Regions from separate parts of the Serratia sp. 121840015-1 genome, predicted to be linked through region 3. Evidence: predicted binding sites of a transcription regulator. Region 3 holds the regulator's gene; each other region holds the start of a gene.

Region 1 (2,191 bases), on a different contig from region 3:
GCATGCCGCCTAATCAGAACAGCAGACGGGCGCGAATGGTGCCGTCGATGGCCTTCATGCGCTGCAGCGCGGCGTCGGCGCGCGCGGTTTCCGCTTCAATGTCGATCACCACGTAGCCGATTTCCGGCCCGGTTTGCAGATACTGCGCGGCGATGTTAACCCCCTCTTCGGCGAAGATCTGGTTAATCTGCGTCAGCACGCCCGGACGGTTTTCGTGGATGTGCAGCAGGCGGCTGGCGTTCGGGCCATGCGCCGGGAGCGACACTTCCGGGAAGTTGACGGCGGACAGGGTCGATCCGTTGTCGGAGTATTTCGCCAGCTTGCCGGCCACTTCGTCGCCGATGTTCTCCTGCGCTTCCTGAGTGGAGCCGCCGATGTGCGGCGTCAACAACACGTTGTCGAACTCACACAGCGGCGAGTTGAACGGATCGCTGTTGGTTGCCGGCTCTTCCGGGAAGACGTCGATCGCCGCGCCCGCCAGGTGATTGCTGGCCAGCGCATCGCACAGCGCGGGAATATCCACCACGGTGCCGCGCGAGGCGTTGATCAGAATGGCGCCTGGTTTCATCAGCGCCAGCTCTTCCGCTCCCATCATGTTCTTGGTGGCCAGCGTTTCCGGCACGTGCAGCGTCACCACGTCGCTCATATTGAGCAGATCGGACAGATGGCGCACCTGCTGCGCATTACCTAACGGCAGCTTGTTCTCGATATCGTAGAAGAACACCTTCATGCCCAGCCCTTCGGCCAGAATGCCAAGCTGGGTGCCGATATGGCCGTAGCCGATGATACCCAGCTTTTTACCGCGCGCCTCATAGGAGCCCACGGCCAGTTTGTGCCACACGCCGCGGTGCGCCTTGGCGTTGGCGGCCGGAATGCCGCGCAGCATCAACAGCAGCTCGCCCAGCACCATTTCGGCCACGGATCGGGTATTGGAGAAGGGGGCGTTGAAGACCGGAATACCGCGTTTGGTCGCCGCTTTCAGATCAACCTGGTTGGTGCCGATGCAGAAGCAGCCCACCGCCACCAGTTTTTCTGCGGCGGCAAACACCTCTTCGGTCAGATGCGTACGCGATCGGATGCCGACGAAGTGTGCATCGCGGATGGATGCCTTCAGCGATTCGGTGTCTAACGCACCCTTGTGGTATTCGATGTTGGTATAACCGGCGGCACGTAAATTATCGACCGTGCTCTGATGAACCCCTTCCACCAACAGGAATTTAATCCTGTCTTTCTCCAATGATACTTTTGCCATTTACCCGACCCTATGTTCAGACTTCAGAAGCGGCTGTGACGACACAGCTCCCATCCAACATAACAAAAATAACGCGGGCGGCAATACAAACGATTGCCTGCCCGGCAGGACAAGGCGCAGCGTTGATGGCGGTTTACGGCAGAAAATGCCATAGGGAAAGTTTTCGGCAGAAGCTTTGGGGAGTCAGGTTTCACAATGTGACATAAGTCACCAAATTTGCCGTTTTTCAGAAAAGATATTTTAACCGAAGAATTATGCGGCCCGGCGCTACCGGGCCACAGACGGCGGAGGCTTATTTGACCACTTTCACGCCTTCCGGGGTGCCGACCAGCGCCACGTCCGCGCCGCGGTTGGCGAACAGCCCCACGGTCACCACGCCGGCGATGCCGTTAATCTTGTTCTCCAGCGCGATGGCGTCGGTGATGCTCAGGTTATGCACATCGAGGATCACGTTGCCGTTGTCGGTCACCACGTTCTGACGATACTCCGGCAGGCCACCGAGTTTCACCAGCTCACGCGCCACGTAAGAGCGGGCCATCGGGATCACTTCCACCGGCAGCGGGAACTTGCCCAGCACGTCCACCTGCTTGCTGGCATCGACGATGCAGATGAATTTCTTGGCGATGGCGGCGATGATCTTCTCGCGCGTCAGCGCAGCGCCGCCGCCCTTGATCATCTGCATATGGCCGTTGATTTCGTCCGCGCCGTCCACGTAGATATCGAGCGAGTCCACTTCGTTGCTGTCGAACACGTGGATGCCGAGGCTTTTCAGCTTGGCGGTGGAGGCGTCGGAGCTGGACACCGCGCCTTCGATCTGGTGCTTGATGGAGCCCAGCGCGTCAATAAAGTGGGCGGCGGTAGAGCCGGTGCCGACCCCGACGATGGTGCCCGGCGTCACGTATTCCAGCGCCGCCCAACCCACCGCTTTTTTCAGTTCAT
Region 2 (2,191 bases), 1.6 Mb from region 3:
CCAGGCAGAACAGCACGCCGCACATGATGAAACCGCCCAACGCCACTTCATAACCGAGCGGCAACAGCAGCAGCACCGGCGAGATAAACGCGAAGCTGGAACCGAGGTAGGCCGGGATCTTGCCTTTACAGATGAACAGATACAACAGCGTGCCGATGCCGTTGAACAGCAGCACGGTCGCCGGGTTGATCTTGAACAGGATAGGCACCAGCACGGTGGCGCCGAACATGGCGAACAGGTGCTGGAAGCTGAGCGGAATGGTCTGGAGCAGCGGCGGGCGCTCGCTGACGCCGATGGCGCGACGGGTCATGTGTGCTTTTCCTCGGTTTATTGGTTTTATAGGTTTTAGTCAAAAAAAAGCCGACTCGTTAAGTCGGCTCAAATGTTTACTTGGTACCAAATATCTTGTCGCCCGCATCGCCCAGGCCAGGCACGATGTAGCCCTTGTCGTTCAGGCACTGATCGATGGAGGCGGTGTACAGCTCAACGTCCGGGTGCGCTTTCTCCAGCGCGGCGATGCCTTCCGGCGCCGCCACCAGGACCAGCACCTTGATGCTGTGGCAGCCGGCTTTCTTCAGCAGATCGATAGTGGCGATCATCGAACCGCCGGTGGCCAGCATCGGGTCGACGACCAGCGCCATGCGTTCTTCGATGTTGGAAACCAGCTTCTGGAAGTACGGCACCGGCTCCAGGGTTTCTTCGTCGCGGTAAACGCCCACCACGCTGATGCGCGCGCTCGGCACGTGCTCCAGCACCCCTTCCATCATGCCCAGGCCTGCACGCAGGATCGGCACCACGGTAATCTTTTTCCCTTTGATCTGTTCCACTTCAACTGGCCCGCACCAGCCTTCGATGGTGACTTTTTCCGTCTCCAGATCGGCGGTCGCTTCATAGGTCAGTAAACTACCCACTTCTGAGGCCAGCTCACGGAAGCGTTTGGTGCTGATGTCATTTTCGCGCATCAGGCCAAGCTTGTGTTTTACCAGCGGGTGTTTCACCTCAACGATCTTCATCATTTTTCTCCTATTAAGGTGGTTGCGGCCAAAAAAATCGCGGGATTATACCTCCTTTTTTTCGCCGCGCCACCCACAATAGCCCGATCGGGATCAACAAAAGTTTGAATATCAGTATAGATGACGAAAAAGCGGAGCCGGTTCACAAGCCGCTCGCAAACGTTTGCCTGCGCTGTTAGAATTGCCGCGCCTTATTCCGGAATCAACATCGGAAGCACAGTTTTCAAACCGCAAATCGTCGTGGGGAATCGCGCAGTGACCGACAAAACCTCTCTCAGCTATAAAGACGCAGGTGTCGATATCGATGCAGGCAACGCATTGGTAGATCGCATCAAAGGTGTAGTTAAACAGACCCGCCGCCCGGAAGTGATGGGCGGTCTGGGCGGGTTTGGCGCCCTGTGTGCGTTGCCGCAGAAATACCGCGAGCCGGTGCTGGTTTCCGGTACCGACGGCGTGGGCACCAAGCTGCGTCTGGCGATGGATCTGAAACGCCACGACACCATCGGCATCGATCTGGTGGCGATGTGCGTCAACGATCTGGTGGTTCAGGGCGCCGAGCCGCTGTTCTTCCTCGACTATTACGCCACCGGCAAGCTGGACGTAGACACCGCGGCCAGCGTGATCACCGGCATCGCCGAAGGCTGCAAACAGTCCGGCTGTGCGCTGGTGGGCGGCGAAACCGCTGAAATGCCGGGCATGTACCACGGCGAAGATTACGACGTGGCCGGTTTCTGCGTCGGTGTGGTCGAAAAATCCGAGATCATCGACGGCAGCAAAGTGCAGCCCGGCGACGCGCTGATCGCCCTGGGCGCTTCCGGCCCGCACTCCAACGGCTACTCGCTGGTGCGCAAAATCCTGGAAGTGAGCAACACCGATCCGACCGCCACCCAGCTGGAAGGCAAGCCGCTGGCCGACCACCTGCTGGCGCCGACCAAGATTTACGTGAAGTCCGTGCTGGAGCTGATCGAGAAGGCGGACGTCCACGCCATCGCTCACCTCACCGGCGGCGGCTTCTGGGAAAACATTCCGCGCGTGCTGCCGGAAGGCATGCAGGCGATGATCGACGAAGCCAGTTGGCAATGGCCGGCGGTGTTCACCTGGCTGCAGCAGGCCGGCAACGTCAGCCGTCATGAAATGTACCGCACCTTCAACTGCGGCGTAGGCATGGTTATCGCCCT
Region 3 (2,191 bases):
CAGCCAGGCTGCGCCTTTTTTATAACCGGGGGTAAATCAGTTCAACGCGGCAACGAAGCTGAAAGCGATAATGACCGCCAATGCGCAGACGGTGGTGAACAGCGACATCTTCAATTCGGTATCCATGACAACTCCTTTAAAATGGGCTTTCCTAAGGATAAAAGGCGCACAATTAGTACGTCAAATCATTTTCCCACAGTTCGCCGATAAAATCTTGTTATCATTTCCCGGTTTATAATCTCGATTACCTCTTCCACTTTTGTTCAATATGCGACAAAATTCGCAGTTCACAACTGCGTACCGGCATCCATGCCCCTCCTGATTAAGCGCTGAAGACTTCAACACACTAAAAACTCAGTTTTCGCTTCTCTGGAGAAGGATCTACGTAGGCAAACGATTAACATCACACTTACATGCTGTAAACATGTGAGTTCAGGAGTCATTCCTTACATGGCAACGATTAAAGATGTGGCCAAACGCGCGGGCGTTTCCACCACCACCGTTTCGCACGTCATCAATAAGACTCGTTTCGTCGCCGAAGAGACCAAAGCGGCCGTGTGGGCCGCCATCAAAGAGCTGCACTACTCGCCGAGCGCCGTGGCGCGCAGCCTGAAAGTCAATCACACCAAGTCGATCGGCCTGCTGGCCACCTCGAGCGAAGCGCCCTACTTTGCCGAAGTGATCGAGGCGGTGGAAAACAGCTGCTACAGCAAAGGCTACACCCTGATCCTGTGCAACTCGCACAACAATCTCGACAAGCAGCGCGCCTACCTGGCGATGCTGGCGCAAAAGCGCGTCGACGGCCTGCTGGTCATGTGCTCCGAGTACCCGGATCAGTTGCTGGGCATGCTGGAAGACTACCGTAACATCCCGATGGTGGTGATGGACTGGGGCGCCGCGCGCGGCGACTTCACCGACACCATCATCGATAACGCATTCGAAGGCGGCTATCTGGCCGGCCGTTACCTGATCGAACGCGGTCACCGCGAGATCGGCGCCATTCCGGGCCAGCTGTCGCGCAACACCGGCGGCGGCCGTCACCAGGGCTTTATGAAGGCGCTGCAGGAAGCGCATATCGACATTCGCGAAGAGTGGATCGTCCAGGGCGACTTCGAGCCGGAGTCCGGCTACAAGGCGATGCACCAAATTCTGTCGCAAAAACAGCGGCCGACCGCGGTATTCTGCGGCGGTGATATCATGGCGATGGGTGCCATTTGCGCCGCCGACGAGCTGGGCCTGCGGGTGCCGCAGGATATTTCCGTGATCGGCTACGACAACGTGCGCAACGCCCGCTACTTCACCCCGGCGCTGACCACCATTCACCAGCCGAAAGAGCGCCTGGGCGAAATGGCCTTCACCATGCTGCTGGATCGCATCATCAGCAAGCGCGAAGAGTCGCAGGTGATCGAAGTGCATCCGAAGCTGATCGAACGCCGCTCGGTCGCCGACGGGCCGTTCATCGACTACCGCCGCTAATCCCCCGCGCCGGAAGCCTGCGCGGCTTCCGGCTTCGCCTCGCTCAGCCACTCCTGATTCAGCGTCTCCCCATCGCCCAGATACGCCAGCAGCCAGCTCATCGCCGGTGACGGTTTATCCTGCTGCCAGGTCAGGCAGCACGGGCTGGCGGGAAACGGCTGCTGCAGCTGCAACGCCTTCAACTCACCGCGCTGCACCCGCGGCAGCGCCAGATGCGCCGGCATCATACCGACGCACAACCCGGCGCACAGACAGTCGAGCGCCGAGGTCCAGTCCGGCACCACCAGCCGCCGCTGGTTATCCAGCGTCCAGGTGACGCGCTTGGGCAGATTGCGCGAAGTGTCTTCCAGACAAAGCGCAGGGTACGGCCTAAGCCGATCGTCATTCAGCGGCCCTGCCAGTTGCGCGAGCGGGTGCTGTGGGCTGACCACGCACAGCCAGTTCATATACCCCATGTCGCGAAAGGCGAAGCCGCCGCCGACCGGCACCGCGCGGGTGGCACCGATCGCCATGTCCGCTCTGCCGTCCACTAACGCATCCCACACGCCGTTAAACACCTCGGGTTGCAACATCAGTTCGACATCGGGGAAATGCCGGTAAAAATCCAGCACCAGCTGGCGGCTGCGCTGCGGTTTGACGATGATGTCCACGGCGATATTCAGCTGGCCGCGCCACCCGTTGGCCACCTGCTGACAGTGGCGGCGGGTGTCGAGCA
Region 4 (2,191 bases), 1.7 Mb from region 3:
TACGCAGGTTGGACACCGAGAAGCCCACCAGGCCGGCTTTCGGCTTGGCGCCGCGGCCGGTAGCTCCCTCGTCGCGGATCTCGCCGCCGGAGCCGGTCGCGGCGCCCGGCCACGGCGAGATCGCCGTTGGGTGGTTGTGGGTTTCTACCTTCATCAGGATGTGCGCTTCTTCCTGATGGTAATCGTATTTGCCGTTCTCCGGTGCGGCGAAGAAGCGGCCGACCTGCGAGCCTTCCATCACCGCGGCGTTGTCTTTATACGCCGACAGCACGTAGTCCGGCGTCTGCTCATAGGTGTTCTTGATCATCTTGAACAGCGATTTAGGCTGCTGTTCGCCGTCGATGATCCAATCGGCGTTGAAAATCTTGTGGCGGCAGTGCTCGGAGTTGGCCTGCGCGAACATATAAAGTTCGATATCCGTCGGGTTGCGCCCCAAACCGGTAAAGGCATTCAGCAGGTAGTCGATCTCGTCCTGCGCCAGCGCCAGGCCGAGCCGGACGTTGGCCTGCTCCAGCGCGGTGCGCCCTGCGCCCAGCACGTCGACAGACTGATACGGCGCCGGCTGATGGTGCGCGAACAGCTGTTCGGCCTGTTGCAGCTCGCTGAAGACGGTTTCCATCATGCGATCGTGCAGCAGCGCGGCGAGCTGGCGCCACTGGGTTTCCGTCAGCTCGGGCGCCTTGACGTAGAACGCCAGGCCGCGCTCCAACCGCAGCACCTGCTGCAGACCGCAGTTGTGGGCGATGTCGGTGGCTTTGGAAGACCAGGGAGAAATGGTGCCCGGACGCGGCGTGACCAGCAGCAACCGGCCTTCAGGGGCATGTTCGGCGAGAGAAGGACCGTACTTGAGCAGCCGCTGAAGTTTGGCGTGTTCTTCGGCACTGAGCGGTGCGCTAACATCGGCAAAGTGGACATACTCGGCGTAGATATCACTGACGGGCAGGTGGGCGTCCTGGCAGCGGGACAGCAGTTTGGTAATGCGAAAAGCCGATAAAGCGGGCGAACCACGCAGAATTTCCATAATCAAAGTTCTCTCGTCTTCGAAGCGGCGGATAAGACGCTTCATTGGGCGCAACAGGGGAAAACGCGCGCCATTATAGAGAATCCTCGCCGCCGACGAAACCGTTTGCGTAGGGATTATTGATAAAAGCGTGCCGCACCGTCGAATTGTCATAACGTGTCAATAAAGTTGCACACTGGCGTTTTGTTGCGCAAAATGCCCCCCGCACTGGTGATTTAACCATGAGAAAAGTCGCGGTTGTCGTCGCCGGTGTACCTGTGCCACCACTGGATAACTATTTGAAACGTCTTAAAATAAACTACATCCTCATCGGCGTTGTCACCCTGCTTCTGGCTCTCGCGCTGTGGCCCAATATCACCTGGCGCAGCGGCCAGGGCGGGCAGCTCCAGGAGATCATTTCCCGCGGCGAGTTGCGTATCAGCACGCTGAATTCACCGCTGACCTATTTCAACACCAAGCAAGGGCCGGGTGGGCTCGACTACGAACTGGCGAAGCGCTTCGCCAACTACCTCGGGGTGAAGCTGGTGGTGATCCCCCATCAGAACATCAATGACCTGTTTGACGATCTGGACGATGACGACGCCGACCTGCTGGCGGCCGGCCTGATCTACAACCAGGAGCGCCTCAGCCGCGCGCGCACCGGCCCGGCCTACTACTCCGTTTCCCAACAGCTGGTGTACCGGCTGGGCACCCCGCGGCCGAAAAACTTCGCCGACATTAAAGGCAAGCTGGCGGTCGCCTCCGGTTCCGCGCACGTCAGCACGCTAAAGCAGCTCAAGCAGGATAAATACCCGGATCTCGCCTGGGAGTCCTCCAGCGATCTCACCTCCAAAGAGCTGCTGGAGCGAGTCGCCGACGGCAAGCTGGACTACACCCTCGGCGATTCGGTAACCATCGCGCTGCTGCAGCGCATCCATCCGCAGCTGGCGGTGGCGTTCGACGTCACCGACGAAGAGCCGGTCACCTGGTACCTCAAACGCGACGGCGACGACAGCCTGTACGCGGCGATGCTGGACTTCTACAGCCAGATGGTGGATGACGGCACCCTGGCGCGGCTGGAAGAGAAGTACCTCGGCCACGTCGGCAGCTTCGACTATGTGGACACCAAAACCTTCCTGTCGGCCATCGACTCGGTGCTGCCCAACTTCCGCCCGCTGTTCGAGAAGCACG

Evidence for each region. The regulator PurR, encoded in region 3, represses purine synthesis genes. The targets are predictions, from matches to a motif close to CANGCAAACGTTTGCNTG.
Region 1: a site for PurR is predicted at 1,335-1,352, ahead of serA (phosphoglycerate dehydrogenase). Genes of this name have one in related genera too.
Region 2: a site for PurR is predicted at 1,166-1,183, ahead of purM (phosphoribosylformylglycinamidine cyclo-ligase). Genes of this name have one in related genera too.
Region 4: a site for PurR is predicted at 1,116-1,133, ahead of purL (phosphoribosylformylglycinamidine synthase). Genes of this name have one in related genera too.

Annotation. Positions count from the first base shown of each region.
Region 1 is NZ_JBSEYF010000005.1:150,381-152,571, reverse strand. Features, by position in the region: gene serA (phosphoglycerate dehydrogenase) at 14-1,252, opposite strand; gene rpiA (ribose-5-phosphate isomerase RpiA) at 1,545-2,191, opposite strand, start outside.
Region 2 is NZ_JBSEYF010000001.1:174,307-176,497, reverse strand. Features, by position in the region: gene uraA (uracil permease) at 1-310, opposite strand, end outside; gene upp (uracil phosphoribosyltransferase) at 387-1,013, opposite strand; gene purM (phosphoribosylformylglycinamidine cyclo-ligase) at 1,269-2,191, shown strand, end outside.
Region 3 is NZ_JBSEYF010000001.1:1,752,701-1,754,891, forward strand. Features, by position in the region: gene cydH (cytochrome bd-I oxidase subunit CydH) at 37-126, opposite strand; gene purR (HTH-type transcriptional repressor PurR) at 451-1,476, shown strand; gene punR (DNA-binding transcriptional activator PunR) at 1,473-2,191, opposite strand, start outside.
Region 4 is NZ_JBSEYF010000001.1:33,928-36,118, reverse strand. Features, by position in the region: gene purL (phosphoribosylformylglycinamidine synthase) at 1-1,024, opposite strand, end outside; gene mltF (membrane-bound lytic murein transglycosylase MltF) at 1,300-2,191, shown strand, end outside.